DNA from 3 places in the Methylobacterium sp. CM6246 genome. Region 1 is predicted to be linked to each of the others. Evidence: riboswitches for the same ligand, from Rfam matches in the RefSeq annotation. Region 1 holds a riboswitch; each other region holds the start of a gene.

Region 1 (10,311 bases):
GCCTTCACGAAGGCCGAAGCCGACCTCAAGCCGCCGTCCGGCATGCGCACGGCGGCCACGATGGCAGGGGGTGCCCCGGCGGGCGACGCCGCGATGGGGCAAGCGGGCGCCAAGGACACGCCGCCGGCGAAGGCCGGGACCGCGCGCGCGACCGAATCGGTCACGTGGTTGCCGGTTGACGCGCAACTGGTCCTGGCCGACGACTTCGTGGCCCGCACCAAGGATCAGTCCGCCGCGATCGACGAAGCCAACCACAAGCTGCGGGCCGGAGATCGAACCGGCGCGGTCGATCGGCTCAAGCTTGCCGGCGTCGATGTCGATTTCACCATGGCGGTGGTGCCGCTGGTCAAGACCACCCAGGACGTCGATCAGGCCGCCAAGCTGATCGCCGACGGTCAGTATTACCAGGCCAACGTTGCGCTGAAGCAGGTCGAGGACGGCGTACGCTTCGATACGATCGACGTGACCACGGTGCCGAAAGCGGCTGCCGCGCCCAAGCCGGAGGCTGGACACGCCACGGCCAGCACCGCCAAGTCGGCCGCGCAGTGAGGCGGGGCGGCGGGCTACGGGTCTGCCGCTGCAACCTCGCCGCTACCGCTCGGACGGGGACGTCGGATAGCGGGTGCTGGCATCGCGTCCCGGGGGATCACCGCGCCGCGATGCCCGATCACGGCGCCTGCTAGGCGGTGCGCCTCGGCGGCGGAGGCCTCCGGGGGCAGCCCGGCAATGCGTGCCGCGAGGTAGCCAGCCGCGAAGCTGTCGCCCGCGGCCGTCGTGTCGACCACCCGGTCCACCGGGCCGGCCGGCACGTTCGTGTCAGACGTCCCGTCCAGCACCCGGGCGACCGGGACCGAGCCGTCCGCGGTCTTGAGCACGATCTCGGCACGGCCACGGTAGCGCAGCACCTCCTCTTCCCCCGCCTCGCCGAACAGCCAGTCCAGGTCCTCCACCGAGGCGAAGATCAGGTCCGCCTGCGCCAGGGCCTGGCGGAACGCCGCCCGAGCCACGTCCCGGTCCGGCCAGCCGCGGGGCCGGTAATTGGTATCGAACGCGACCCGTCCGCCCCGGGCGCGCAGGGTCGCCAGGGTCTCGGCCAGGGCGGCGCGGCCGGCCTCGCCGTAGAGCGACAGGCTGATCCCGGAGACGTAGACGAGGTCGTCGGACTCCAGGGCGGCACGCGTCTCGGCCGCGCCCGGTTCCGAGAACAGGTCCCGCGCGGCGGCGCTGTCGCGCCAGTAATGGAAGCTGCGTTCGCCCGCGTCGTCAGTGCGGATGATGTAGAGCCCCGGCATCCGGCCCGGCAGGCGGCGGACCCGCTCGAGGCCGATACCCTCGCGGCCCCAGGCTTCCACCATCGCGTCGCTCCAGGTGTCATCTCCCAGGGCGGTGACGTAATCCACCGTCACGCCGAGGCGGGCGAGGTAGAGCGCGGTGTTGAGCGTGTCGCCGCCGAAACCGCGGACCAGGCTCCCATCCGGCCGCTCCGACAACTCGACCATGCACTCCCCGACGCAGGCGACCCTCATGCGGCTTCTCCGTGTGCGGAGCCTCGACCGGGCCGGTGGACGACCGGACCCGTCCGGCTTGGCCTATCGATCGCGCGGCCGCCTCGTGGGCTCGTATCCTTTTGAAGTATAGCCCTCATCGACCCCCGCCGGTATCCGGTTTTCGCGCGTCGCGCGCAGTCTTCCAGCGCGCCGTCCTGAATTGTCGGACGTCATTGACCGTCTCGGAATTTTGAAGATCCGATTCGAACATATTGGAACGTTGAGGGCCACTGGCTCCGGCCCGGCATCAACACGAACTCGTAATAGGGTAACGAGGATGGCTACTTCGCAGAGGGTATCCTCCCGTACGACCTGACGTCGGCCGTCAGCGTCGGTATCGGCGGCCGCCACTGGCGAATGCAGACCGGTTCGGTCCGTATCAGCTCTCGTTCTCCCCCGGAAGCTCGACCGAATTCGAGACCGACCGGTGCAACGCCTCCGCTCAGATCGCCTACGAGCTGTCGGATCTGGGGCTCGGCGGATCGGACGGTCCGCCGGTTCTGGTTCACACGGACCTATCTGCGCCGGGTCGAGGTTTGGGAGCAGTGCCTTGTTCGTACGGAACGCGCGTCATATCCCGGATCTCGTCTTGCCGGATGGTTCGGCAAATCCGTGTGTGCCCTCTGGATACCATCTCTGGAAGCGCGGCGGCCGCGCATGCTTTAACAAAGTCATCAGTCGAGTCGTGAAAGGTGCGGGTCGCACGCGCGCTTTCGAAGACGACCTTCATGTCCCATCGCTCATCCGTGATAACCCGACCTGACGGCCTCGATCTGGATCGTCCGATCCGGGAGGGCGGCGCCCGGATGGCTCCCCTGTGGCAGGTGCTGGTCGGGGGCGATGCGGTCCGCCGCCATGCGCACCTGATCCTGGCCGCCGGCGTGGCCCTGGCCCTGCTGGGCGTCGCCGTGATGATCGATGCCCTCGCGGGGGCGGTCCATATCCCGGAGCGCTGGTTCGGCCTGCTCCTGCTGGTGGACGCCCTCGGTTCGCTCGGCGCCGGCCTGATCGCCGCGGGGGCGGCCCGGCGGCTGCGGATCTTCAAGGGCCTGTTCCTGGCCTTGGCGGCCATCCTGATCATGATGGCCTCGGCCTCGAGCTTCTTCCTGCTGGCGATGCTGTTCGGCACCGTCTTCCTGGTCGACGGCATGATCCGGATCGTCCTCGCCTACCTGCTGAAATTCCCCGAATGGCGGACCTCTGTGGCGCTCGGCGCGCTGGGCGTCGCCTTCGGCGTGTTCCACCTGCAGCCTTGGCCGACCTGGTACGTCGGCACCGTGGGCTACTGCATCGGGATGTTCCTGGTCATCAACGGCCTGCGGTTGGCCTTGGCGGGCCTGCGGACCCGGCGGACGGCCCCGGAGCCGGTGCTGGAGGGGGCGTCGGCCCTGAACTCCGACAGCTTGACCGTCTATGTCTGGACGCCGACCGGCCAGGCCACGACGCCGGCCACGCAGCGGCTGGTCCGGCGCTACGTCGCCTCCGTCGACGTGGCGGGGCGGTACTCCACCGGCCACGCCGCCCTCGAACTGGCGGGCGACCTCTATATCAGCCACTACCCCGCGGTGGAGATCGACCGCTCGCCGGCCAACCTCCGGTCGAGCCTGCGCGCCGGTCCCGAGAACGACGTCCCCGGCCGGTTCCTGCCGTCGCATCGCGCGGAGGTCGCGGATTGGTGCGAGGCCACCGTCGCGGTCACACTCAACGGCGTCGACGGCCTCCGGCTGCGGGCGTTCTGGGACGCCTATCGCGGCGACACGACCTACAACTTCATCAGCCGCAACTGTTCGACCACGGTCGCCCGCGCCCTGGATGTCGCCGTGGAGGGCGCGTTCAGCCGCGGGGGGCATCCCTGGCGGAGCCTCGCCAACGCGCTGACGAGCCCGGAATTCTGGGCCGCGGCGCTGCTGCGCAACGGTGCCCGGTCGATGACCTGGACCCCCGGTCTGGTGCTCGATTACACGCGCGCGCTCAGCGCCCTCGTCGACCCGGCCACACCGGTGACCTCCATCGCCTGGGCCAATGTGGGCCGCCGGTTCGTCCGCAACGGGCGGTTCGGGTCCCTGACCCGGTTGTTCCACCTCGCCTGGCGCCGGCGCGCATCAGGCTCGGGTCAGACCGAGGCCTGACTGAGGGCCTTCCGGGTCCCCCTGCCCTCCGGGCCGCCGATAGGGTGGCGCGCCCGGGTCAACGGGCCGTGCGGCGGGCAGCGAGATCGCGGGCGATGGCCTGCATCACCGACAATGTGTCGACCTCATCCTGCTCGGCGCCGTGGTCGCTGAGCTTCACGATCACGGTCCCAGTCTCGCGGTCGACGTAGACGTACTGGCCGTAGACGCCGATCGCCGAGATGTCGCTGTCGTCGCCCCCGGGGGCATGCCACCACTGGGCCGAATACTGCCAGCCATCGACCGCCCGGCGGGCCGGCGTCTCGATCCGGTCGATCCAGCGAGCCGGGATGATGCGGTTCTGGCCCGCCAAGCCCTGGTCGGCCACCAGAAGCCCAAGGCGGGCGAAGTCGCGGGGCGTGGCGTTGATGCAGCAGAACGCCTTCTCGATCCCGCCGGCCCGGTCGAGATTCCAGGTCGCGTCGGCCTGGGCGCCCATCGGCTTCCAGATCCGCTCGGAGAGGAGGTTCGCCAGGGGCTTGCCCTCGACCCGCGCCAGGATCAGGCCGAGCAACTCGGTGTCGATGCTGCGGTAGCGGCCCTGGCTGCCGGGCTTGAACGCCAGATGGGCGTTGTCGCGGACGAAGGCAGTGATGTCGCGCGTCAGGTACATCCCGGCGGTGCCGGTCAGCGGATGCTGCGGGTCGTAGTTCTCCGGCACGGCGATCCCGCTCGTCATGTCGAGGAGGTCGCGCACGGTGATCTGGCCGAAGACCGCGCCGTGGCGCAGTTCGGGCAGCAGGGCCGAGACCCGGTCGGTCTCCGCGAGCTTGCCGCCCGCCACCGCGGTGGCGACCAGCAGCGACACGATCGACTTCGCCACCGACCAGGACGGGAACAGCGTCGCCGGTCCTGTGCCCGGCCGCTGCCATTCGTGGATCAGGACGCCGTCCTGCACCACCAGGAAGGCGTTGGTGTGCGTCTCCGCCAGCATCGTCGCGAGCGGAACCGTCCGGCCCTTCCAGGAGACGCGCTCCAGGATCGGGCTCGGCCGGAACGCCAGGTCGCGGGCCCGTTCGGGCGCCTGCACCACCCGGCTGGGGAACCAGGGGCCGATCGCGGACGGCTCGATGACCGCCAGGGCTGCCAGCGTGACCGGATTCGGGACGTTGATCAGTGCGGTGGCGGTCCAGGCGCAGCCCGCCGCCACGCCGCCGCCGGCCGCGGCGATCAGGCCCCAGCGCATGCCCCGCTGGCGGCCCGGACGGGGGCGGGCCGAAGCTTCCGGGATCGCGGGCGACGCAGTCATGGTGGATTGGTATCGCTCTGGATCGGCACTGTCGTGGCGCCGTCGATCGGGGCCTTGGCACGGGCGGCGACCATGATGAGGAGGCGTTAACGAAGGGCCAACCCGGTCGGACGTCGAATTCGGCGCTCAGCCGCGCGTGCCTAGTGCGGAGGATTCGAAAATCTTCATCGATTCGACGGAAAAGGGCTCCCGAACGCCGGCGGCACCTTATGGGAGGAGGCTGCCGCGCACAAACTGCAACCCACCGTCCTCCCCTGATCGTCCTTGCCGATCCGAAGAACCGATTTTCACTTGAGACTGGCTCCGCGCCTGCACAAAAGGTCTTCCGCGCGATGAACCCTTTCCTGATCCTCGGGCTCGCGATCGGCGCGGAGGTCACCGCCACCCTGGCGCTGAAGGCCGCCGACGGCCTGACCAAGCCGGGCCCCACCCTGATCGTGGCGGTCGGCTACGGCACCGCCCTATGGCTGATGTCGAGCAGCATGGACATGCTGCCGATCGGGGTGGTCTACGCGATCTGGTCCGGGGTCGGCATGATCGGCGCCGCACTCGGCGGCGCGTGGCTGTACGGCGAGGCGATCAGCCCGACCATGCTAGTGGGGATCGCGATCATCGCGGTGGGCGTGGCCATCCTGGCGTCCGGGCAGGGCCAGCACTGAGCCGGATCCCCTCCGGGCCCCGGGGTCGCGCTCAGAATCGGCCGCGCTCAGAACCGGCCCGCGATGGTGAGGCGCACGGCCGTGGGCTCGGCCGGGTGGAACACGCGGTCGGTCAGGCCCTCGGCGGGCTCCCCGGGCAGGCGCGAGACGTAGGCGTAGGTGATCTGGTCGGACTTGCTGTTGGTCAGGTTCAGCACGTCGAGGGAGACGCTGACCCCGTTCTCGAAGGCGTAGCCGACCCGGCCGTTGAACAGGGCGGTCGGGCGCGAGCGGATGGAATTGTCCTCGATCAGCGGGCGCGGCCCGAAATACCGGAACCGCAGGGAGCCGAACCAGCCGAGCGGCGCGCCGAAGGTGATGCCGGCCGACGCGATGGTGGTAGGCGCCTCCGGCACCCGGGTGCCGACCGGGTCGGAATCGGAGAACCGGGCGTTGGTGATCGTCAGATCGCCCTCCAGCGACAGGAACGGCGTCAGCGCGTAGCGGTTCGTCCACTCGACGCCGAAGCGCCGGGTCGGGCGGCTCGGCTCCGTGGTGCCGGTGTCGCCCTGGAACAGGTTTTCGGACGCGAAGTCGAGCCGGAACAAGGCGAGGCTGGTCTCCAGCCCGGCGATCGAGCGGTTGCGCAGCCCGACCTCGTAGCCGGTCGAGGGCACCAGGAACGGCGCGCGGCCGATGTTGAACAGGGGGCTTGCCGGATCGACCGTGGCAGTCACCCCGCGCACGTCGTTCGAGTGGAAGCCGCCGCCGTAATTCACGTAGAACTCGGTGTCGAACCACGGTCCGAGGGTCAGGCCGAGCTTAGGATTGACGATGCCGTCGCGGGCCCGGCCCGAATTGGCCGGCGTGTCCGAGGCGACGCGGGCATCATAGCCGTCGGCGCGGAAGCCGAGGCTGGTGCGCAGCCAGTCGGTCCAGCGCACCCGGTTGTCGAAATAGAAGGCCCCGCTCGTCTCCAGCACCCGATCGTCGAGCACGCCCGAGCGGTATTGCCGGTTCGTCGTGTTGAACAGCCCGACCCGGATGCTGTCGGTCCGGGTCTGCACGCCGACCTCGTTCTCCATCGGACGCCCGAACAACGCGCCCTGGAAGATGTGCAGCGCCTCGCCGCCGCCGATGATGCGCTGGTCGAGCTGGTGGAACTGGTCGCCCGCGACGGGGTCGTTGAGGACATAAGTGAAGTCGTTGAACAGGTTGAGCTGCGAGCGGATCACGTAGGCCGAGGCCCGGGTCACGCCTGTGTCGTCGGTGCTGCTGAAGCGGCCGGACAGCGAGAGGCGGCTCGTATCCCCGCCATCCGTGGGGTTGATCGTGCCGTATCGGCCGATCAGCCCCTGAGCGACGGCCCGCTCGGGGATCTGGTTGGTGGCGGTCCAGCGGCTGGCATAGGCCATGCCCGTGACCGAGAAGCCGTCGAGCGCCGTGCCCTGGCTGTAGCGGGCGACGGTGCTGATCTTGCGCAGGGCGTCCGGGACCACCCACGGACCGTCGTAGACCTGTGCGTCGGCCGCGACCAGGAGGTTGCCGTCCCCGATCGGGGTCGAGGCGATGGTGAGCGCGCGCTTGTAGCCGAAGCTGCCGATGGCGGTGAGCGCGAGGTTTTTCTGGACGGTGTCGAGATAGTCGATCCGCACCGAGCCGGCGGAGGCGAAATCGCCGTCGCGTACGAAGTACGGCCCCTTGTGGAACTCCACCGCGCCGACGAGTTCGGGGATCAGGAAGTTGATGTCGGCATAGCCCTGCCCGTGGGCGTGGGTGCGCATGTTGAGCGGCATGCCGTCCAGGAACAGGGCGATGTCGGTACCGTGGTCGAGGTTGAAGCCGCGCAGGAAGAACTGGTTGGCCTTCCCCTCCCCGCTATGCTGGGTGACGATCAGGCCCGGCACCGCCTCCAGCACCTCGCCGGGACGCGTCACCGGCCGGCTGTTGAGCTGGGCGCCCGTGATCACCCCCGCGCTGGCGGAAGCCACGGGCAGGAGCGGGCCGCCGATGCCGGTCACGCCGCTGACATAGCCCGCACTCGCGGCGGCACCGCCCCGCGGGGCCCCGGAAGGCTCTGCGGTGACCGAGATCTCGTCGAGCGTCGCCTCGGTGTCCTGGCTCGGCCGGGATCCGTCCCGGGCGGAGGCCGCCGGGGGCAGCAGCGCCAGGGCCGTCAGCACGGCCAGTTTCGAGAGCGTCAAGCGCGGCACAGGACGGGACACGGGACCTCGGGCGACGGCAGTGGCACGTCACCGCGAACGAGGCCGCGCCGACCGCGCTCGCGCGGGCGTCCCGGCACCCGCCAGGACACCCCGCCCAGCGCGTTTCGCGTGTGACCACGACTGACGGCAGGTCTCCTGGCTCACGGGTCGCCGCCCTCTCGTCGTCTTCCCGGGCGAGGCGGCCCAGTGACGTGGTGACGAGAAGGCTCACCGCTTACAGTTGCGGGGGCAGCCGCGGATTCGGGGAAGACCCCTCACCGCGTTCCCTTTTGATCCCCGAAGGGAACCGTCCCGGCCACCTTCGAGCCAAGGCTTGGGTCCCGTCAACGTCCCGGCACCGGTTGGCGGCGTGTGTGTCTATCGGATGACACCGGGCCCTCGGCCGGCTCTCGTTCCAGCCGAACGAGGCCGCCGACCGGGGGACTCGTCCCTCCGATCCCGGACGGCTCCGGGCGATGCTACGCTAATGGTATCGCGAAGCTTTTCCGCCCGGACCTGCGGCTCCCGCTGCGGCTCCGGTCCGTCCCGCGAGGGGCCGCGTTCCAGGGCTGTCCGTGGTCCGCCAGCGCGGGCCGACCGGCGTTCGGGGCGATCCACGCATGCCGGCCCGCCACATCCTCGCCGCGAACGTGCACACAAGCTTGGCGCGTACAACGATCGAGAGTGGCGACGCCGGGCAGGGCGATCGCCCTGCCCCGAGGCCGGAGGACGGAGCGCTGATGCATGCAGGGTAGCGAGAGGATCAAGACCGTTTCGGGGCTGGTCGCGCTGGCGCTCGCCGGCGGCCTCGGTGCGTGCAACACCGCGTCACCCCTGACCACAGGATCGATCCCCGGCCGCAAGCCGTCGATGGTGGTCACCGACGCCGAGCGCGACTGCCTCGGCCGGGCCATGTATTTCGAATCGAACCGCAGCGACGAATCCGGTCTGCTGGCCGTCGGCACCGTGGTCATGAACCGGATGGAGGCCGCGATCTTCCCGGGCGGCATCTGTGCGGTGGTCGGGCAGCCCGGGCAGTTCGCCCCCGGCGTCCTGACCAAGCCGATGCAGGACCGCGACCTCCAAAAGGTGGCGGATGCCGCCGACGCGGTGCTGGCGGGCGAGCGTCACCCGAAGGTCGGGAAGGCGATGTATTTCCACACGGCCGGCCACCACTTCCCGTACACGAACATGCACTACGTGGCCGTAGCCGGCGGCAATGCCTTCTACGAGAAGCGCAACTCCCGCGCCGCCAAGGCGGAAACGCCGGCGCCCGCCGCCCTGCCCCCGACGGTGTCGAGCTACGCGGCCGGCCCGGCTGCGCCGACGCGTTAGCGCTGCGCACAACGATCCGAACGGCCTTGCCGGATCCGGATCGCGCTTCCGGCGCGGGTCCCTCCCCTTGCCGCAAGCCTGCGCCCCGGCACCACCCGCTCGCAGCGCGTGTCCATCCCGCTGCGAGCGTGGCCGCCCGCGACCACGCGGGCCGGCGGAAGCCGCCGCAAGCCATACATCGGGACGCGGCTCCCGACAGGGACGCGGATCGACCGGCATAGAACGAGGCGGTGCTGTCGATCGCACCATCTTGACCGGTCATGGCAGATGAAGTGACATCGCGCGCGGCGGTAAATCTGTTGATTGGCTCCGTGACCCGCGGAGGCGAGATTTACATCGACGGGCGACGCCTTAGCTTGTCGGTTAGAACTACCCACGAATCACGGATCTGCCGCCGATGATTGCCCACAGGGTAGCGCTCGCTGGTGCGGTCCTCATTCTGAGCATCGCACCGGCAGCCTCTCAGTTGCGCCGCCCGATGACCTGTACGGAGGACGTCTCGGTGGGGCTCGACGCGGCCCCCGGCCCCGAGGGTGCAAAGCCTCAGCCGCACCGGGCGCGGACCTTCTCGTTGGTCTCCGGCGGCGGCTTGCTGACCGTCCTCTCCGCCGGGCGGTCCGACTATTACGAATGTCAGGTGGCGTCGCCGCGCTTGAATGAACGGACCCCGCGCAACGCGATCAAGTGCCAGAACGGCGTATATTTTCTTCTGATCGACCTAAACAAGCTGAACTTCGTCGAGGCGCAGCTCAATCCGGAGGATCGCGGCGAGATCAAGATGAGCTACGGAAGCTGCAAGATCCTCTGACTGCGCTCAATCCATCCGGATCAGGATGTAGGCCGAGACCGCGATGACCGCGATGGTCACCGCGAACAGCAGAAGCGTCCTGGCGAACGCGCCGTCGGGCGGGTCTGGTGCGTCGTTCATCATGCTCTCCCAGCCCCGGAAGGATGGTGGCGTTTGCCGTCTTGCTCAACGTATGAGCGGCCAATAGGCAGCATCCGCATAGAGTGGTCGGTAATCTGCGCTGTTGGCACTGAAGAAACCGTTCCTCGTCTGCATCTCTCGCCGCCTAGCCGGAAGGGACGTGGCATGCCTCGAGGGGATCGGCGCCGGCCACCGTGATCGAGCGTGCCCGCGGCCGCCCCCGGTCGAAGGGTGCATCACCG
Region 2 (10,311 bases), 830 kb from region 1:
TCATGTCGGCATCCTCGTAGAGGATCAGCGAGCGCAGGAACTCGGCATCGTCCTGCTCCCGCGCGGCGCTGCGCGGGCGCTCGGTCGGCTGGTCGAGGCGCAGCGGCGGTACGCGCACGCTCATGCCCGGCTCCAGCCGGTCATTCGGCTTGGCGCGCTTGCCGTCGACCCGTAGCTCGCCCTTACGGACGATGCTCTGCACCCGTGTGAAGGGCAGGAGTGGAAAGCGCGCGGTGAGGAAGCGGTCGATGCGCATGCCGGCCTCGTCCGCCTCGACCGTCAGGGTCTGCACCCCGGAGGCGAGGGTCGCGGAGGCGGCAGCGCGCTGCTCGCGCCTTGTCGGGCCGGCCGGCGGGGCGGGGGGCGAAGGCTGGGCAGCCGGCCGCGTCTCGACGGGTTTGGCATACGCCTTCGCGGCCGGCCTGGCGCTCGGCCGGGGCGGGGCCTTGCGCGGGGGCGCGGCATCGTCGCGCTCGACCCGGGCAGGCCGCGGCCTCGGTTTCGCGGTGGCAGCGGCGGCGGCCGCAGCCGCAGCCGCAGCCGCCACAGCGTGGGGCGTGCCCGGTGCGGTCCAGGGATCGCGCGCGCCGGCATCGTCGCCGCGGTTGCGGGCCGCGCGCTCGGCCGCGTCGCGGGCGCTGGTGCGCGGGCCTGTGCGGGCGCGATCGCCATACGGCTGAAACTTACCGGACGGGGGCTTGCGTCCCTTCGGGCCGCCGCGGGGAGGTGGTCGTGTCGTCATGATTCCGCCAGCACCCGTCTCCGCTTCGGACGGAACGTCCGGGCGCATCGGCCGCGGCGTCGCGGAGGACCCGGACCGATGGGGTCACCCGGCTCTAGCATCGCGGGGGCGCAGCGGCAAAGGCGGCGATGGCCGACGCCACAACCATCAGTATTTGAGGCCGCTGTCGCACAGCACCGTCACGGCGACCGCGTCTGCCGGCAGGCGACCGGAAATGAGCAGGGCGGCGGCGACGCAGACATTGGCGGCGGCCGAGTAGCCGACATGCAGACTCTCCCGCGTCGCCAGCAACCGGCGCCATCGCACGACCTCGTCGTCGGTCACCGCGACGGCCAGATCCATGAGCCCGGGATCCCAATGCGGCGGCACGCTGCCGTACCCCGTCCCCTGCAGGACATGACGCGGCTTGGTGACAAGCTCGCCCGCCAGCGGCCGGCAGCCGTCGGGCTCCACAGCCACACAGACGACGCGCGGATCGCGCGCCCGGAGCGCTGCGGCGACACCCAAAAACGTCGCGCCCGTCCCGACAGAGGCGACCCAGGCATCGACCCGCCCCTCGGATTGCGCCCAGATCTCCGGCCCGGTCGTATCCCGGTGGATCGCGACGCCCTCCGGGGCATGGAACTGATCGACATAGAAGCCGCCGCGTTTACCCGCCAGGCGTTGCGCCGACTCGACGGCAGCCGCGACATCGGCCCCGGTCACCTGCCCCGGCACCCCATCGACCTGCGGCACCAGCACGACCTCCGCGCCAAGCGCCTCCAGCATCCGTGCCCGCTGCGGGCTGTTCCCCGCCGACAGGGTGACGAGCAGCGGATGACCGAGCGCCGCGCAGGCCACGGCGAGGCCGGCCCCCATATTGCCGCTGGACATCTCGACGACCGGAGCTGCCGGTGCCAAACGGCCGTCCGCCCGCGCGGCGAGCAGGATGGCGCGGGCGGCACGATCCTTCACACTCCCGCCGGGCTGCATGAATTCGGCCTTGGCCAGGATGCGGCCCGGCCCGGGATGGACGCGATCGAGGGCGATCAACGGCGTGCCGCCGATCAGATCGAGGGCGGACGCGGCGATGGGGTAGGGCACGGACGCGGGCTCGGCGTGGGTGATTCCACCGCCGTCGTTTAGCAGCCGCACCGTGCGCCCGGCAGGGAAAGCGCCCTTCGGCACAGGTACGCGCGCCTACGATCGCCGCTCGGCCAATAGCCGCGCCTTCAGTCCGACCGGGTACAACGCGGGACCGCCGTCGCGATCGAGGACGTCCAGATCGTACCAGCGGGCGACGCACGGCGTGCCGCAATCCTCGTGGAAGACGACGCATTCCCGCGTATCGAGCGGGCCCGGCGGCAGGCCAACCGGGAACAGAAACAGCACCTCGTGGCCCGGGCTGCCCTCGTGGGTGTAGAGGTTCTCCGTCACGAACGGGACGCCGAGGATCCGCACCGTGGGACCAAGCTCGTCCCGGAATTCCCGAACGAGCGCCGCCTCGGCCGGCTCAACGAATTCGACGCTGCCCCCGAGCTGCCGCACGCCCTTGAGGCGCCCGTCGTCGGTATAGACCTCGGCGACGAACAGCTGGCGCCCGCGCCAGGGCAAGCCCAGCGCCTTCACGCGAATCTCTGGTGGGGGGCGCCAAACATTCATGCGGCCTGGTATGCTGCGGCTCGTAAACCGACAACGGCCCGGGGTGCAGGGTCCGTGGCTCCCGGCGGCGGCGCGCAACGCCTCGTTGTCGGCCGTACACTCTACCAGATGGGTCCAACGTGCCGAAAGCTTCGTCGAGCGGGTGTTCTATTTCACCGCTGCTTCATCGAACGCCGACGCAGCGGGCGTCGCGAGCCCTTGGACCCCCTCCGGGCCTACCCGGGCCTATCGGCTGCTCGGACTATTCTGTCGAACAAGTGGAGGCTTTGCAGGGCGAGCATACAGTCCCGCCCTCGGCTGCGACAGCTTCGGTCTCCATGATCCCTAGATCTGCTCCCGAACACGTTGCCATCGGGAGCAGTTCTAAAGCCTTGATTTAACGCGCTCACGTATGCCGAACCCGCCTCCGACTTCGGCGGCGATCGCTCGAGCCGAGATCCGATAGGTGCGAACGTTACGCGAAGGCGTGCTTCCGTTCGGACGTATGAGCCCGTGTCTGCGCAACCTGGAGCCGTGTCGCGGCGACCTGGGACCAGGCCTTGGACATTGACTCGTTTCGAACATTCCGCTCGCGCCTGCGCACGGCGGCGATGTCGAACTGCTTCTGCATCTCCATCATCATTTCCATGCTGTACCCGAACGCCTGCTCGATCTGGAAAGCCAGGTCGGCAGTCAAAGGGGTCTTCTCGGTGAGAAAGTCGGTGAGCGCGTGACGCGTGACGCCCAGAAGACCGGCAGCCTCCATGATGGTCAGGTTGCGCGGCTCGAAGACCTTGCGGCGAACAAACAGACCGGGATGACACGGATTTGCCGGTTGATGGACAGCGTTCACCTGGGACTCCTTCGTCGATTGACACAATCGTTTTCGGATGAGCGTTTTGATCGACTGATCGGAACTGCGGCAGACCTCACGGGCACATGGGCGCAAGCAGCGCTCCATCAGCAACATCAGAATCGCCGACTACCTCAGCCACCCACAGTCTTACTTTATTTTGCCGGTTATATATTTTATTGTCTTGCAGATCCGATCAAATCGCCGATATCAACCGGATTGCAGCATGTCAATCTCATCCAGATTTACAAATTTATTTCGAATAAATCGAGAATTTGACTGTATTAATCTGCAAAACTTCAGAAATATGCATGATAATTTTGATCGCGATACAGCCTGAGCAAATGTCTCCGATGAAACACGATCAGGGTCGCGTGCGCGGTACTGTCCGATCTGGAGAATGCCGATCGCCTTGGCCCGTGACGACGAACGATATCAAGGCATGGGGACTGGTCCCCCTGCGATCGTCACCCGGTCCCGCGCGGAAACGCGCCGAGGTGTTTTCAGGAGCCGTCCATCATGCGTCGCAAAGCGGTGCGTCCCGGCCAAGAAGCGACGACAAGGCGTGGAAGCCCGACCAATGCGCGTTCACCCCGCGTCGCTCAGGGGAGATCCGGTAACGTTCCGGCATCCCGGAGAACCGGTCGCCACGAATTGAGCTCACCCAAACGCGAAGACGCGCTTGACGATTACCTGAGGCCTTTCGGTCGGGGTCTGGACGCCGGTCCGGCCCGCGAGTTCCCTCTCGACCTTCTGTTCGAGTTTCCGCGCGCGCGAGATATCGTAGTGGGTCTGCATCTCCATCAGCATCTCCATGCGGGCCCCGAACACCTTCTCGACCCGCAGAGCCAGTTCGGCCGTAAGAGCGATCTTCTCGTTCAAGAAGTCGGACAGCGTTTGGCGCGTCACGTTGAGCAGGCTGGCCGCAGCCATGACAGTTAGGTTACGCGGCTCAAGGATATTGCGGCGAACAAACCCGCCAGGATGACAGGGATTCCCTAATACATAGGATGAATTCATAATGATTCTCCTACCAGGTTTTGCAAATTTGGCGAATAAGCGATAGAACGAAAACCACTATTTTAGCCGATGCTCCGTCTTAAAACACCTCCGATTTCGGCTCGCAAATCTTACGTGACAGCTCAAAAAAAGTTCCTGAGTTGTCTAAAAGTAAAATAAGTAGATTTTAATTTGCATCGCGCGAGGCGATCGTGCGCCTGATCGCAGGCCGCCCACGCAGGGGGCCGGATATCCACACGCTTGACGTTCCACCGGCATACAGCCACGCTAGTCGGCGACGGTTCCCCTCGGGGATCAAAAGGGAACGCGGTGAGGGGCCTGCCCTGAAACCGCGGCTGTCCCCGCAACTGTGAGCGGCGAGTCCTTCACCACCACGTCACTGGGTCTCAAGCCCGGGAAGACGGTGCGAGGGCGGCGACCCGCGAGCCAGGAGACCTGCCGTCAGCCGTGGTCACACGCGAAACGCGTCAGGCGGGGTGTCCTGGCGGGTGTCGAGACGGCCGTGCGCGAGCGCGGTCGGCGAGGCCTCGTTCGCGGTGACGTGCCACAGCAAGCGCGCCCGCGTCCCGGTTCCCGATGCTTTCCCTTGTCGTGCCGATCCCGGCCGCGTTTGCACGCGGCCCGATCCTTCACCCGGGCCGCCGCGCGTGGACCGGACCGGATCAGACACGCATCCGCAATTGTAATGTTATTACATTGCTATTAGGGCATCTGAACCGGCGGCCGCCGCGCTCGGACCTATCCTCACCATGTCGCGATCCAAACTTCCTCGTCGCAGCCGGCGTAGACCGCTCTGCGGTGCCATGCTCACGCTCCTGGCAAGCCCGGCCGCAGCCCAGGAAACCGTGACCCTCGATCAGCTCTCCGTCGAGGGGGAGGGCGGCGTCAGCCTGACCCGCGCTGCACCGACCGGGCTGAACCTGCGCACGCCCGACCGGACCGCGAGCCGGCTCGGGCTGACGCCGCTGGAGACGCCGGCGAGCGTCGATATCGTGTCGGGCGAGAGCGCACGGCTGCGCGGCCAGGACACGATCGCCGAAGCCGTGACCCAGGACGCCACCGGCATCACCACGATCGCGGCGCCGGGCAACGGCAACGGCGCCTTCACGTCGCGCGGTTTCGCGGGCCCGAACTCGATCCAGCAGCTCTACGACGGCACACGCTTCTATGTCGGGGCCAACACGGTCACGTTCCCGTTCGACACCTGGAACGTCGAGCGTATCGAGGTGCTGCGCGGCCCGTCCTCGGTGCTCTACGGCGACGGCGCCATCGGCGGCGTGATCAACGTGGTGCCGAAGAAGCCGGTCTTCGTGCCGATCAACACCGCGCGCGCGGTGATCGGCACCGACGGCGTCGCGCGGCTGGCGCTGGATTCGGGCGGGGCGCTCGGGCGCGAGGAATTCGGCGACACCTTCGCGTACCGCCTCAACGTCAGCGGCAACCGCGCGGATGGCTGGATCCGGCCGGAGGGCGATTTCCGCAACCTCGCCGTCTCGGCCGCCCTGCTGTTCCAGCCGAGCCCGGACCTCGCCGTCACGGTGAGCCACGACCTCGGCTACCAGGAGCCGGCGCGCTACTGGGGCACGCCCCTGGTCGAGGGTAGGATCCCGGACCTGATCCGGTTCAACAACTACAACGTCCGCGACGCGAAGATTACCTGGTCGGATAACTGGACCCAGTTCAAGACCGAGTGGACGCCCTCGGACGACATCATCGTGCGCAATACGGCCTATCGGCTCACCAGCCGGCGGCATTGGCTCGATACCGAGCAATACACCTACAACCGCGGCACCGGGCTGGTCGACCGGGGCAGCTACACCGAGATCTACCACAGCCAGGAACAGGTCGGGAATCGCCTGGACGCGAGCGTCAAGGGCAACCTGTTCGGCCTGCCGAACGCGTTCGCGGTCGGGTTCGACGTGAACCACATCGACTTCCGCCACACGAACAATTTCACCTTCGACCAGACCACCAGCGTGCCGCTGATAGGCTATGATCCAGGATACTTCCCGCAGAACGGGCGGGCGCAGCCGGCCTACGCGACACAGACCAGCCAGGCCTCGGTCTTCGCCGAGGACCGGGTGATCCTGTCGGACAAGCTCTCGTTCCTCACCGGCGTGCGCCTGGACGTGCCGACGCTCCGTCGCGAGGATTTGCAGAGCGGATCGCAGTTCGAGAAAACCTATCAGGCGCTCGGCTACCGGTTCGGGCTGGTCTACAACCCGACGCCGGACAGCGCGCTCTACGCCCAGTACAGCTTCGCGACCGACCCGGTGAACAGCCTCATCACCCTGACGCAGTCGCTCTCAGGGTTCCAGCTCGCCACCGGCACGCAGGTTGAAATCGGCGCCAAGGGCCTCGCATTCGACGGCGCACTGGAATGGACGGTTGCCGGATACCGGATCGTCAAGGACAACCTGATCTCGACCGTGCCGGGTCAGCCGACCGTGTCGACCCAGGTCGGCCAGCAATCCTCGCAGGGCTTCGAGCTGGCGCTTGGCTGGCACCTCGCCCCGGGCTGGCGGCTGGACGGCAACCTCGCGCTCCTGCACGCGCAATACGATACGTTCAATCAGAGCGTGAACGGCGCGACCGTCTCGTATGCCGGCAACCAGCCGATCGACGTGCCCGAGCGGGTCGCCAATCTCTGGCTGACCTGGGACTTTGCCCGCGCCTGGACGGCACGCGTGGGGCTCCAGAACGTCGGCCAGGTCTACAGCGACTTCTCCAACACGGCCCGGCGCCCGGCCTACCACCTCGTCAACCTCGTGCTCGACCATCAGGTGACGGCGGATTCGCGCCTGAGCCTGCGGGTCTACAACCTGTTCGACAAGGTCTACGCGATCAGCGGCAACGCCGTGAACGGGGTCGGCACCAACTGGCTGCTCGGCCGGCCGCGCTCGATGGAAGTCGCCTACACGGTGACTTGGTGAGGCAGCGGGTCGGCAAAGCCGCGCGTCGCTGGCTGCTGCTGGTCCACCGCTGGGCCGGGATCGCCACGGCCCTGTTCTTCGCCCTGTGGATCGGCTCCGGACTGGTGATGCTCTACGTGCCGTTCCCGGCACTCACAGCGGCCGAGCGCCTCGCGCGCCTCGCCCCGATCGACTGGGAGACCGTCGCGGCCTCACCGGACACGGCCCTCGCCGCCGGCGGCCTCGCGAGCGTGCCGGCGGCGTTCGCCCTGGAGATGCGCGGCGATGAGCCGGTCTACCGGATCACAGGCCGCGACGGAGCGCGGGTGACCGTCTCGGGCCGTACCGGTGCGCGGCTCGGCCCGGTCGATGCGGAGGCGGCCTTGCGGCTCACCGCCGGGGATCGGCCGGATGCCCGCGTCGATCCGGTCGAGCGGGACCAGTGGACCGTGACCGCTCGCTACGACCCGCTCCGGCCGTTCCACAAGGTCGTCTTCGAAGACCCGGAGGCGACCGAGCTCTACGTCTCCGCGGTAACCGGGGAGATCGCCCTCGACACGACCCGGTTCGAGCGGGCCTGGAACAGGCTCGGTTCGGTGCCGCACTGGATCTACCTGACGCCGCTGCGCGCCCGGGCGGAGCTGTGGCGTGCGGTGCTGCTCTGGCTCTCCGGATTCGCCGCCCTCGGGGCGGTCAGCGGCTTGGTCGTCGGGATCTGGCGCCTGCGCCTGCGCCGCCGCTATGCGCACGGCGCCGTCACGCCCTATCGCGGGCTGGCGCGCTGGCACCACCTGTTCGGCTTGGCGGGCGGGCTGGGGCTCGGGGCGTTCATCCTGAGCGGCTGGATCTCCATGAACCCGAACCGCTGGTTCGCATCGAGCGCGCCGCCGACCGCGCTGCGCAGCGCCTACGCTGGAACGCCGGGACCGCTCGGGCTCGATGTCGGGCGGCTGCGCGATCTCGCCGGCCCGGACACCCGGTCGCTGCGCTTCACCACGGTCGGCGGTCGCTGGTGGGTGGTCGCCGAGGCTGTGGACGGCCCCCGCGCTGTCGCACCGGACGGCGGCCCCGGTCCGGACGCGGCGGCCCTGGCCGCCGCCGCCGCGGACGCGATCCCCATGGGACATCTACGGGCAGCGGGCCTGCTCGGGGCGTACGATGCCTACTGGTATCCGCATGGGGTGGACCCGCGTCCCCTGCCGGTTCTGCGCCTGCGCTTCGACGATCCGGACGCAACCTGGCTCCATATCGACCCGCGCGACGGCACCATCCTGCAGCGCCTCGACCGCTCGGGTCGCATCAACCGTTGGCTGTTCGATGCGCCCCACCGCCTCGACTTCCCGTTTCTGAGCGGACGGGCCGCCCTGCGCGACGCGGCGCAGTGGCTCCTGAACCTGCTCGCCGCCGGGATCGCGGTCACCGGGATCGTCGCGGGCTGGCGGCGCCTCGGCCGGACTGTTTCGACGCGGGCTCGCTGAGCGGAATGGGGCAGCTCTTGGCAACCGCCCCGGCAGTCCAGGGCCGCGGAGCGGAGCCTGGATGACGGGGCGGTTGCTCGGTGGACGGCTGCCTAACGCTCTGCCGCCTCGAAGAACCGCGTCCAGGTGAACCGCCGCGACTTGCGTTCGCCTGCGCCCTTCGACCTCAGACGTGTGGCGATGCCAGGTCATCCTCCGCGAACTGGGACGCGGATCGCTCCTCCGGCACGAGCGGCAGCGCCACCGTCGTCCCGGTCCGCGCCGAGGTCAAAGCCGCGTCGATGCAGGCCATCACCTGGAGGGCCTCCAGCGCCGGCGTATGGTCGGCGGCGCCCCGGGAGATCCCGTGAGCCACGTCTTGGTAGAACCGGCGCTGGTCCCCGGCCAATGCGGGCAGGCGCCTCACGCTGCCGCGCCCGTCATGGACCGCGATCCCGTCCGGATCCTGGCCCCAACCCGGGGCGCCCGGAGCCATGCCGGCGAGAAGCTGCTGCTCCTGTCCGTCGAGGTGTTGCTTGACGAGGCTGCCGCCCTCGCCGTGGACGACGAAACGGGGCGATCCACCGGCGACCACCATGCTGGCGTGCAGGACCACGCGCACGTCCGGATAGTCCAGCACCACGTGGGCCCAATCGTCGGACAGCGCACCTTTGCGCAGCCGAGCCAGGTTCGCGGTCACCCGGTCCGGCAGACCGAAGAGCTGGAGCGCCTGGTCGACGAGGTGCGGGCCGAGATCGTACCAGATCCCGCTTCCCGGTCCGGCCCCCTCCCGCCACCGGTCACGGACGCCGGGGCGGAACCGGTCGAAATGCGATTCGAAATGCCGGACCTTGCCGATGACCCCGTCCGCGATGGCGGTTCGGACGCTGAGGAAGTCGCTGTCCCAGCGCCGGTTGTGGAACACCGACAGCCTCCGGCCATGGCGGCGCGCCAGCGCGACCAGGCTGCGCGCCTCGGCGAGGTCGAGGGTGAAGGGCTTGTCGATGACGACGTGCTTGCCGGCCGCCAGGGCGATCCGAGCCAGGGGCGCGTGCGTGTCATTGGGGGATGCGATGACCACGAGATCGACGCTGTCCGAGGCGGCGACCGCACCGGGATCGGCGATGACGCGCATACCGGAAAGGTCGGCCTGGACCTTGGCCTTATCCCGCGAAGCGACCAATCGGAGGTCGAGCGCCGGAACTGCACGGATCAGCGGCGCGTGGAAGGTCTTGCCGGCATAGCCGTAGCCGATCAGGCCGACTCGGATCGGTGCAGTCGCGCTCGCCATGCAGGTGTCGTCCGGTCGGAATCATCGGGGCCACGCGCTTATAGCCCCGCGGCCGACACCGGTTCACCACTTCCGGAGCGCGAAACCTCCGATGCTGTCCAGACGGAGGCCACCGTGAGCTTCCTTCATCGTCATCACGCGCGCAACGAAGCGACCCAGGGCGGCGCGGCACGTCCGAGGATGGCGCCTTACTGGGTCGCGTCGCTGCACTCGCGCAGACGGAGGCGCTCGCAGGCCATCGCGTGAAACCATATCCGGTGCGGCCGGCGTCTCAGCCCGCCCTCAGAACCGCGCGGTCAGGAACAATCGCACGTTCCGCCCCGGCAGCAGGATCTCGTCCTTCTTGAACGAGGTCGAGTTGCGGATGTCGGCGTCGAGCAGGTTCCGGCCCTGGACCCCGAGGGTGATCGCGCTCG
Region 3 (10,311 bases), on a different contig from region 1:
CACCGTCACCGTCGACTTGCGCGGTCATGGTCGATCGGCGGTTCCGCCGTCCGGGCGCTATCTTCCTGCCGATTACGTCATGGATATCGAGGCGCTGATCGCAGGCAGGTACAAGGGCGAGCGGTGCATTCTGGTCGGCCATTCGATGGGCGGGCAGATCGCCGCCCGGCTGGCGGCCCGACGGCCCGACCTGATCGAGGCGGTGGTATCCATCGATGGATCCCTGGGCTTCGCGGAGGAAACCGCACCGCTGTTCCGCAAAGTCGCCCGCGACCTGCAAACCGGCGATCCTTCTATCGTCGCTCCGTCGCTATTCGAGAGCGTGTACGACACGGCGACGCCAGCTGCGCTCCGGCGCTGGCACGCTCGCCGCGTCCAAGGCATGCCGGCCCATGTCGTGCGGGAATCGTTCGGCCCGTTGTTCGTCGGATCCGATCAGGTCGGAACAGGCGCGCCAAGCGAGCGATTTCTGAGAACCGTCACGACGCCGTTCTACCACCTGTGTCGTGACCCGGCACAGGCTCGACGCATGCAGCCGTGGTTCTCCCACCCCGCTTCGAAGGTGGATTCCTGGGATCGTGCAGGGCACTGGATCATGCAGGATCGCCCGGACGAGGTGAATGCCGCGATCACGGCATGGATCGACGGAATCTGATCCAGGGCTGCGCAGTACGTGGTCGTTGCGTTCGGATGCAGAGAGCACCAGAAAGCTGATGCCCGTCTCGTCATTCCAGGGGCAGAAGGCGCGCCTTCGAACTGCAAGCAAGGTCCCTGGAACAGTAGACATGCTCGGACTCTACGACTGGGCGCAGTTCCATTTCCTGCGCTGGCGCTACCCGCCGCGACCCATGACCGGTCTCGGGGCGATACTCACGCCCGAGCAGCGGAAGCGCATCCTCGAGAGCAAGGCAGACGTTTGAGCCGATAGGATGGGGGATGGGCGCCGCGCATCCCGGCGGCGCCCGGTCCTTCTCAGTAGCCGACGTAGCCGCCGGCACCCTGGCCCGGACGTGCCACGCCGGAACCGGTGGCGGGCGGGGCGGCCTGCCGCGACGGCGCGACGACTTGCTGGTTCTTCGCCTGGCGGTTGGCCAGCGCCCGGCCGGCGGCGCAGCCCCCCATGGCGCCGATCACGCCGTGCCCGGCGTAGTGGCCGGCGATACCGCCGACGATCGCGCCCTTGATGCAGCCCTTCGCCTCGGCCGCCTGGCTGGCGACCATCAAGGTACCTGCCGCCAGAGCGGCCATTGCGACACGCGACATCATGATGTTCGTTTCCCGTGCGGCCTCATTACCGCGACAGCGATGTATGTATCGGCAGGCCGGATGTAAGACTACGTCAGACAAATTTAAGTGAATGCCGGCATCTTGAAGTTTGCATATTCCAGTTGTCGCCTGGAGCGGCAAATCACACGGCCGATCGCCGACGTGAACGATGCTTGAACGAGCTTCGATGGATCGCGCGGCGACTTCCGTTCGGCGCCTGACCATTCGGTCGATGCGGCTCCCCACCCGGCCGCGGGCGAACTACCGGTTTTTACCCGGATTCTGGTAATTTACCGGACGGCCGGTAAAAGCCGGTAATTCGGCTGCCCATCCACCATTCCGGGCAGTTCGCAGGCGCACCTCTTCCGATGTCGATTCCGGACGATCTAGCGGTCGAGTTCGGACGCTTGGTGCCTTCCGCGAAGGGTGGACAGCGGAAGTCGGGTCTACGCCCAGAAGCGGACCGTCGGCTTCGCGCCCATCCCGGTCATTCAGCCGGCTCGGACAAATTTTCGGAAGCGGACATCGACAGCGTCCCTTGAGCCGATCGCATAGGAACAGCCTTTGAGATCGTTCTGTCGCGCTACAGACACACTGCGACACAGAACCCATATCTCTTGTTGACGCGACCCAGCAACGCAGCTGATGGTGACGATGACGGTTCCCTTTGGGGATCAAAAGGGAACGCGGTGAGGATCAGTCCGTGAGGGTCGATCCGAAGCCGCGGCTGCCCCCGCAACTGTAAGCGGCGAGCCCTTCACCACCGACGTCACTGAGCCGCCTCGCTCGGGAAGACGGTGAAGGGCAACGACCCGCGAGCCAGGAGACCTGCCGTCAGTCGTGGTCACACGCGAAACGCGCTGGGCGGGGTGCCCCGGCGGGTGCGGAAGCATGCGCGTGCGTATGGCTTCGGCCTCGTTCGCGGTGACGTGCCACTGCCGTTGCCCGAGGCCGTCCGCTTTGTCCTGTTCCGCGTCGATCCCGATCCTGCCCGTGCTGGCGCTCGCCTGTGCGTTTCCCTCCCTTGCCAGCGCGCAGGCCGCACGGTCCGAAGAGGCCGCCGTGGTCCTCGACGCGCTCTCGGTCGAGGGTACCCTTACCGCCACGCCGACCTACCGGGTGCCGGAGCTCTACAGCGGCACCAAGACGATCACGCCCCGCTTCGACCTGCCGCAGCAGGTCGACGTGATCCCCCGGGAAGTCCTGATTGACACAGCCGCGACCCGCGTCGAGCGCGCGCTCGACTACGTGCCCGGGGTCGGAAAGCAGAACGATTTTGGCGCCCAGAACCTCGCCCTCTACTCCGTTCGGGGATTCGCAACCCAGGACATTTTCTTCAATGGCTTCAACATCGCCCGCGGCTACAATGGCGCCCCCGACACCCAGAACGTCCAGTCCATCGAGGTCCTGAAGGGCCCGGCCGGCGCCCTCTACGGTCGCAGCGATCCGGGCGGGACCGTCAACATCCTGACCAAGCAGCCCGTAGCCCGACCCTTCGTCGAGATGGGCACGCTATTCGGCAGCTTCGGCACAGCCCGCACCACGGTCGATGCCGGCGGCGCACTGAGCGAAGACGGCAGCGTGCTCTACCGCTTCAACGGCGTCCTCGCCCGCCAGGACAGCTTTCGCGACTTCGTCGGCGGCGACCGGGTGCTCTTGGCGCCCGTGGTGAGCTGGCAGGTCACGCCCGATACCAAGATTACGTTCGAGGCGCAGTACCTGCGCAACCGCCAGACCTTCGACCGGGGCACAGTCGCGGTGAACAACCGCCTCGGCCTCGTCCCGCGCTCGCGCTTCTTCGGCGAGCCGGGCGACGATTCCGTGTCCGAGAGCGCGCTCCTGCAGGTGCGGCTGGAGCACGCCTTAAACACCGACTGGCATTTGCGAGTTGCCACGCACCTCAACACCGGAAGCCTGACCGGCCTGCAGACCGGCGCGACCGGCATCCTCGACGACGGGCGTACGCTCTTGCGCGAGTTCCGCCGGCACGACTTCACCTGGGGCGTCGCCATCGGCCAGGCCGAACTCGTCGGGCGCTTCGAGACCGGGCCCATCGCTCACACCCTGCTGCTCGGCCTGGAGCACGAGCGCTACAACAGCACCGAGAACCTGCTGCGCTCGACCCCGCGCCTCGACCCCTTCGCCATAGACCTGTTCGACCCCATCTACGGGCAGGCCAAGCCTCCGTTCACGCGCCGCTACAGCGCCAGCGAGAACGTCGGCAACACGGCAATCTACCTCCAGGACCAGATCGCGCTCAGCCCGGAATGGAAGTTGCTGCTGGGCAACCGCACCGACTTCTACAACCAGACCTTCCGGGACAAGGTCGCGAACGAACGGACCGAGCAGGACCGCACCGGCTTCTCGCCCCGCGCCGGCCTCGTCTACCAGCCGCTGTCGTTCCTGGCGCTCTACGGCAACGTCGCCGCCTCGTTCCGCCCGAACACCGGCTTCGACAGCGCGTCGCGGCCCTTCGCGCCCGAGACCGGGTTCGCCTACGAGGTTGGGACCAAGCTCGACCTGTTCGACGGCCTCAGCGTGACGGCCGCCGCCTTCCACATCGAGAAGGAGAACGTGCTCACCACCGACCCGGCGGACTTCTTCTTCCAGATCGCCGCCGGGGCGGTGCGCAGCCAGGGCTTCGACGTCAGCCTGGTCGGGCAGGTCACGCCGGAGTTCCGGGTGATCGGCGGCTATGCCTTCATCGACGCGGCGGTCACCCGCGACGAGGTGCTTCGGGTCGGCTCGCCGCTGCTCAACATCCCGCGCCATAGCGGCTCGCTGCTCGGCATCTACGAGATCCAGGCGGGCGACTGGAACGGTTTTGGGATCGGCGGTGGGTTCCGGGCGGTCGGCTCGCGGCTCGGCGACACCGGCGTCGAGAGCTTCCGCTTGCCGGGTTACATCCTGACGGACGCGCTGGCCTACTACCGCTACGAGAACCTGCGCTTCGGGCTCAACGTCGACAACATATTCGACGCGACCTACTACGAGCGCTCCTACAACACCTTCTGGGTCGGCGTCGGCGAGCCTCGGCGGGTCACCGTGAGCATGACGGCACGGTTCTGATGAGGGTGCATCCCGGAACGTCCAAGGTGTCGGCGTGCGCACCGGCCGCGTCAGGCCGCATCGGCTCCATTGATGCCCTGCGCGGGCTGGTGATGGTGCTGATGCTCCTCGACCACCTGCGCGAGACCTGGTTCCTGCACGTGGCCGTGGCCGACCCCATCGACGCCCGAACCGCCCTGCCAGCCGTGGCCCTGGCTCGGCTCGTCGTCAGCCTGTGCGCGCCCATCTTCATCGCGCTGACCGGCGTTGCCGCATTCCTGTTCGGTACCCGGCACACGCTGGCCGAGACGCGGGCCTACCTGCTGAAGCGTGGCCTCGTGCTGATGGCGCTGGAGGTCCTCTACCTGTCGGAACTGTACTGGGGCGTGGCCAGTCCGACGCTGTGGCTGCAAGTCATCTGGTGCATCGGCGTCTGCATGATCGTCCTGGCGGCCCTGATCGGTCTGCCACGCCCGGCTCTGTTCGCGGTGGGGCTGTTGATCGTCTGCAGCCATAACCTCCTCGACCCTATCCACCTCCAGCCGGATCAACCGCTCTTCCCGGTCTGGGCGATGCTGCACCAACGCGACGTGATCGCGTTGCCGTTGGGTCTGGTCGCCAAGACGACCTATCCGGTGATCCCATGGATCGGCGTGATCGTGCTCGGCTATGCGATTGGCCCGTGGTTCCTGCCGAGCGTCGCGGAACGCACTCGCGAGCGCCGGTTCATGGCTCTCGGCTGCTTGATGCTCGTCGCGTTCGCGGTGCTGCGGCTGGTGAACGGCTACGGCGACAAGCCCTGGTTCGTGGTCGAAGGCGATGCGCTCCGGACCACGATGAGCTTCCTCGCGCTCACGAAGTATCCGCCATCGCTGCTGTTCCTGCTGCTGACGCTCGGGATCGGAGCGCTGCTCCTCGTCGCGCTGGAACGGATGCGCGAAGCTTCGGTCGTCGCGGCTTTGGCGGTGTTCGGCGGAGCGCCGTTGTTCTTCTACCTGCTCCACCTCACGATTCTGCGGCTCCTGTACCATGGCGCCGTCGCCATCTGGGGGACGACGCAGGGCGCCGTGTTCGGCGTCGCGAATTATGGCTGGGTGGTCCTCTGGTATGTCGGACTGATCGCGCCACTCTATTGGCCGACAGCATGGTTCTCGCGCGTCAAGGCGGCTCGACACGATATCGCATGGCTCAAGTATCTTTAGTTCTTTGAGCGTGATTGAAGCCGGGTGTCCCGTTCTTCGTCTGAGCATTCAAGTTATGGCTACGGCGACCCTGCGGTTGATCTCATTGCTCCGCGCGCGGGCGGCAAATTTCGGCATCAACCGATGCCGGCTCGCCGTCCCGGCCGGGACGGATCGCTTGCCGGAAACACAGCGACGAGCGCGCCACCCTGCTCGACGAGATCCTCCAGCCCTACGCAAATGAGCCGAACCACACCCGCTGCATCAGAGGGCGGCGAGGTGGGCTATCGCACGCTCTTGCACGTGAACGCGCGCCGGCGCCCCAAGAGCCCGGCAACAGTCACCCGGCGCAATGCTTTGGAAACCAGTTTCCGTGGAAGCCTGGTGGGATCCGATGCCCGAGGTGGACTGTAGCGACGGGCGGCGCCTCGAACGCGTGCGCGTCGAGGACGGTGAAATCCGTCGTGTCGCTCGCTGTGTCGATGACGAGCCCGACGAGCCACCCCTTGTCCTCGCCAGCCTCTGGCCCCGCCGGCACGAATACGAACTCACCCGGGACACGGGCGGCGCCGAACTCGTGCGTGCGCCGCTCCCCGGTCGCCAAATCGTGTTTGTAGAGCCGTGTCGCGCCGACGAGCTGCGTGTTGCCGTCGGCGGGGACTGAGCCCGTGTAGACGTATCGGTGGGGCTGCCCCAATAGGCGCTCGTCGATCCGGGGGAACTCCTGCGCCGCGGGGTCGATCATCTGCCGATCGACCCGCCCCGTCGTGGGGTCGGCGGTCCAGCGCTCCAGCCGTCCGGGTGCGTCGAAGCCGCCACCGGCCGAGGCGAACACCGTCTCGTACGCAATGACGTCGAGGACCACCTGCCCGTCCGTGGTGTCGTAGCCGTTGGCGACGTGGAAGACGAAGCATGGCTCCACCGTGCACCACGTGATGTCGGCAGCGGTGCCGTGCCGGGGGAGCAGGCCGACGCGGGCGTTGTGGGTGGGGTTCCAACGGAACGGGAAGCGGTGGCCGGCCAGCACAGCCCGCATCGAGAAGGTGACGGGCAGATCCAGCACGACCGCGAAGCGCGCGGTGATCGCGCAATCGTGGATGCAGGGGCCGTGCTCGACCGGGATCGACACGTCTCGCACGACGCGACCGGCGGGCGAGATGACGACGTGGCGCACGCGGTCCCAGACGCGGCCGTCGTAGGCGATGGCATGTGTCTCGCCGGTCGCCGGGTCGCGGTGCGGGTGTCCCGTGAAGGATCCGGCAAGCGTTCCGTCGAACGGATCGTAGCGTTGGGTTTCCAGGTCCTCTGACAGCGCCACAGGGTAGCTGCCGGCCTCGACCACGGCGAAGGCGCGGCCGCCGATCTCGACGACGTTGGTGTTGACGGTATCATCACCCCGGCGCGGCCCGGGGGCGGCGGTTCGGCCAAGCGCCGCGGACGCCGCGCGCGAGCCGATCCAGCGGTTGCGGTACCACAGCGCTTTACCGCTCTCGATACATAGACCATGCACCATGCCGTCGCCAAGGAACCAATCGTGACCGCGCGTCGTCGGGCGAGCAGGGTTGGCGCCCATCTTGAGATAGCGCCCATCAAGCCCGGCCGGGATCGTCCCGGTTACCGGTAAGTTCCAAAGCGTCAGTTCCTCACGCATTGGCGCGTGGACACCAACGACAAAGGGGTGCGGCGTCCCCGGCAGGCGTAGTCGGCTGCAGGCTGCCACCAATGCTACGAGCCCCTCAGCGGCGGTGCGCAGGCTCGACTCGATAAAGTTCGGCATCGGTCGCTGCCTCGGGGCGGTGTGGATGAAGCACGAGGTCCTTCGTGACGGGGGCGCCCCCCGTTACCGAACGAGAATGACAGGTCTGTCCATAAGGGACGACGCGACACTCTGGTCAACGTTGTATCCCTACGGTCGGCCAACCGAACAAACTGTTGCACCACGTCGACGGCTGGGTCGGCCTCTGATAGCAGCCTGCGGCAACGCCGCTTGGCAGGATGCCAAGTCGCACTGATCTTCAGCCGAGGCGCAGGCCAGCGTGAGACCCCGCGGCGAGCCGATCGCGTCGCGATTGTCCCCCGTTTCGAACCCGATCACCGCGATAATCCCGTCCGCCCTGGCTAGCTCTATCACGGGCACGAGCAGGTTTGTGACGTCCTCGACTGCCTTCCGAACGCGGCGGCTCGGCATGCTCGCGAGGCAGAGCGGGCGCACTCAAGACTGACTAACAGAACCGTCTGCCCCAAGCCGGAGATAAGGGGCCCGCCGAAGCCCAGTCGTGAAGCCGGACTGTCGGCAGAAGGAAGGACGTGCAGCATGGTGGATCGCAGATCCTGGCTCCGTGGCGGCGCGTTGTCGATCGCTGCGCTGTGGGCCTCCTTGACGGCCCTCCCGGCGACGGCACAGGGGATCAAACTGCTCGATGGCGCCGAAGCCGCTGCAAGTCTTCCCCCGAGCGACGTGATGGCGAAGGCGCAGCCCCTTCTCGGGGCGGGCCGCGGAGACGAGGCGACGTTCTGGTTCTATGCTGGACAGTTGCGCTATCGCAGCTACCTGGCGGCACATCGCGATCTTGATCAGACGGGGCACCCGGCCCTTTTCGCCGCGCTCATCGAGACGATCGGGCGGCCGGTCAATGAATATGCCTTCGGCGACGTCACGAAGCTGGCGAGTACGATCTTAATGGTCCTGGAATGGGACCGGCTCTATCCCGATCCGTCGCTGGCTAGTCCGGAGCACGAAAAGACGCGAAACGGTCTCGAAGGCCTTCGAAAGCAGATTATGGCCCAGGCCGACAGCATCCGTCGCGAGCGTCAGCTGCGGGGATTGCCAAACCGGTAGGAGCGGCGGGCGGGGCCACAGCCGGTGAGGCCACCTGATCCATGGGGCGAATCCCGCCTTAAAACGCGTACCAACGCTCTGATCTGGTTGAAGGTGATGAGGCTTGCGGCGAGGCTGGTGAAGGCCTGGTAGATGTCGGCGCGCCGCTCGTAGCGAATGGGCAACCGGGGGAAGCGGTTGAACCAAGCATGGATCCGCTCCACCACCCAGCGATGACGCCCGAGCTTCTCGCTGCTCTCGATATCTTTCCGGGTGATGCGCGGCCTCATCCCGCATGTGCGGCACTCCTGGCGTCGGACCTTGGCATTTTAGGCCTTGTCGGCGTGCAGCTTGCTGGGCCGCCGACGCGGGCGTCCACGCCGTCCGCTGCGCAGGGGTGGGATAGCGTCGAGCGTCGGGGCCAGCACCGGGTTGTCGTGCCGGTTGGTCCCGCTCAGGCAGAAGCCAAGCGGCGTACCGCGCGCATCGGTGACAAGGTGGCGCTTCGTGCCCGGCTTGCCCCGGTTCGTCGGGTTCGGGCCGGTGGCAGAGCCCCTTTTTTGGCCGGGACAGACGCACTGTCCAGGCTGGCCCGGCTCCAGTCGATTTGCCCGACCGCGTGCAGACGCTCCAGCAGCACCTGATGCCGATGCGCCCAGACGCCCGCCTCTTGCCAGTCGCGCAGACGCCGCCAGCAACTCATCCCGGAGCCACAGCCCATCTCGGCCGGCAGCATCTCCCAGGGCAGGCCCGAGCGCAGCACGAACAGGATGCCGGTCAGCGCGGCCCGATTCTCGATCGGGCGGCGACCGCCTTTCAGCCATCGTGATCCTAGCGGCTACCTTGAGCGCGGTTCCCTCGATCCCTGCAATCGGCCTCGTGCTGGTCCTATTGGTGGACTGGTTCATCGGCATGGCACGTGCAGTCAGCAACCTGATTGGCAATTGCGTTCCCACCGTCGTCGTGGCCGCCTGGGAGGGCGACCTGGATAAGGCGCGGGCGCGGGCGGTGCTCGACAACCCGCCATCCGATATTGCGGTCATCTCGGCGGGCGAGCAGCTTGCCTGAATCTCATTCACATCGCCCGCCACCCAATCAGGGATGGTGGGCGATCGGCCCCACTCGGGCCTATAACCGTTACCGGTAAGGCGAAGAGAGCAGCAGATGGGCGATTTGCGCGTGACGGCCGGGCCGTTCGTATTTGAGGCGCGGTTTGAGGAAGAAGTTGCGCCCAAGACTTGCGCGGCGTTCCGCACGCGCATGCCGTTCAAGACCCAGGCGGTACACGTCCGCTGGAGCGGCGAAGGTGTGTGGATGCCGCTTGGGGACTACGATTTCGGTGTTGGCTACGAGAACCACACCAGTTACCCGGCACCGGGACAGATCATTCTTTATCCCGGTGGGATCAGCGAGACTGAGATCCTACTTGCCTACGGCGGCGTGCATTTTGCTTCGAAGATGGGCCAGCTCGCGGGCAACCATTTCCTCACGTTGACTTCTGGCTTGGAGAACCTGCGTAAGCTCGGCGAGATGGCGCTGTGGCAGGGCGCTCAACCGATTGTTTTCGAGATAGATGAATAATTAACAAATCTTCTTATCGGATGGGCGGTATCGGCCACTATATAGTGGATCAGATACTTGCCTCGCTCACTAGCCGATTGAGCCGCATCCGCGTGATTGCGGCGATCTCATCGAGGACGGCAGACGCCTCCTCGTCCCGCGAGCACAAGAGGCGCGCCTCGAACAGCGCGAGGATCTCGCTTCGGTCCCGGCCACGCACGGCAACGATGAACGGGAAGCCGAATTTCTTTCGATAGGCCGGGTTCAACCGATCGAAGGCGTCCGCGTCCTGCTGCGGCATCCGGTCGAGCCCTGCCGCGCCCTGCTCGCTCACGGACTCGGCGGTCATGCTCTTCGCCCGCGCCTCCAAGCCAGCGAGTTCCGGATGACCGTTGAGGAAAGCCAGACGCCGATCTGGCGGGGCGGCGCGTACCGCAG

The links. A riboswitch is a leader RNA that binds a small molecule or an ion and turns the genes downstream of it on or off. The one in region 1 is predicted to bind cobalamin.
Region 2: another riboswitch for cobalamin. It lies ahead of ACYQPG_RS22775 (TonB-dependent receptor); the one in region 1 lies ahead of ACYQPG_RS18890 (TonB-dependent receptor).
Region 3: another riboswitch for cobalamin. It lies ahead of ACYQPG_RS31415 (TonB-dependent siderophore receptor); the one in region 1 lies ahead of ACYQPG_RS18890 (TonB-dependent receptor).

The regions. Positions count from the first base shown of each region.
Region 1 covers NZ_JBTXKY010000001.1:3,879,103-3,889,413, forward strand. The annotation lists gene ACYQPG_RS18865 (YfdX family protein) at 1-549, shown strand, start outside; gene ACYQPG_RS18870 (sugar kinase) at 564-1,526, opposite strand; gene ACYQPG_RS18875 (HdeD family acid-resistance protein) at 2,354-3,676, shown strand; gene ACYQPG_RS18880 (serine hydrolase domain-containing protein) at 3,735-4,964, opposite strand; gene ACYQPG_RS18885 (DMT family transporter) at 5,297-5,623, shown strand; gene ACYQPG_RS18890 (TonB-dependent receptor) at 5,671-7,695, opposite strand; cobalamin riboswitch at 7,936-8,133, opposite strand; gene ACYQPG_RS18895 (cell wall hydrolase) at 8,551-9,141, shown strand; gene ACYQPG_RS18900 (hypothetical protein) at 9,644-9,949, shown strand; partial or broken gene ACYQPG_RS18905 (transglycosylase SLT domain-containing protein) at 10,306-10,311, opposite strand, start outside.
Region 2 covers NZ_JBTXKY010000001.1:4,705,627-4,715,937, reverse strand. The annotation lists gene ACYQPG_RS22800 (RluA family pseudouridine synthase) at 1-742, opposite strand, end outside; gene ACYQPG_RS22795 (PLP-dependent cysteine synthase family protein) at 890-1,825, opposite strand; gene ACYQPG_RS22790 (NUDIX hydrolase) at 1,922-2,350, opposite strand; gene ACYQPG_RS22785 (HigA family addiction module antitoxin) at 2,838-3,332, opposite strand; gene ACYQPG_RS22780 (HigA family addiction module antitoxin) at 3,876-4,235, opposite strand; cobalamin riboswitch at 4,497-4,692, shown strand; gene ACYQPG_RS22775 (TonB-dependent receptor) at 4,985-7,168, shown strand; gene ACYQPG_RS22770 (PepSY domain-containing protein) at 7,165-8,625, shown strand; gene ACYQPG_RS22765 (oxidoreductase) at 8,792-9,895, opposite strand; gene ACYQPG_RS22760 (TonB-dependent receptor) at 10,178-10,311, opposite strand, start outside.
Region 3 covers NZ_JBTXKY010000003.1:239,539-249,849, reverse strand. The annotation lists gene ACYQPG_RS31430 (alpha/beta fold hydrolase) at 1-655, shown strand, start outside; gene ACYQPG_RS31425 (hypothetical protein) at 786-920, shown strand; gene ACYQPG_RS31420 (hypothetical protein) at 973-1,266, opposite strand; cobalamin riboswitch at 1,908-2,116, shown strand; gene ACYQPG_RS31415 (TonB-dependent siderophore receptor) at 2,170-4,335, shown strand; gene ACYQPG_RS31410 (DUF1624 domain-containing protein) at 4,362-5,516, shown strand; gene ACYQPG_RS31405 (8'-apo-carotenoid 13,14-cleaving dioxygenase) at 5,836-7,272, opposite strand; gene ACYQPG_RS31400 (hypothetical protein) at 7,810-8,334, shown strand; partial or broken gene ACYQPG_RS31395 (IS5 family transposase) at 8,412-9,130, opposite strand; partial or broken gene ACYQPG_RS31390 (C4-dicarboxylate transporter DctA) at 9,130-9,381, shown strand; gene ACYQPG_RS31385 (DUF3830 family protein) at 9,478-9,894, shown strand; gene uraD (2-oxo-4-hydroxy-4-carboxy-5-ureidoimidazoline decarboxylase) at 9,944-10,311, opposite strand, start outside.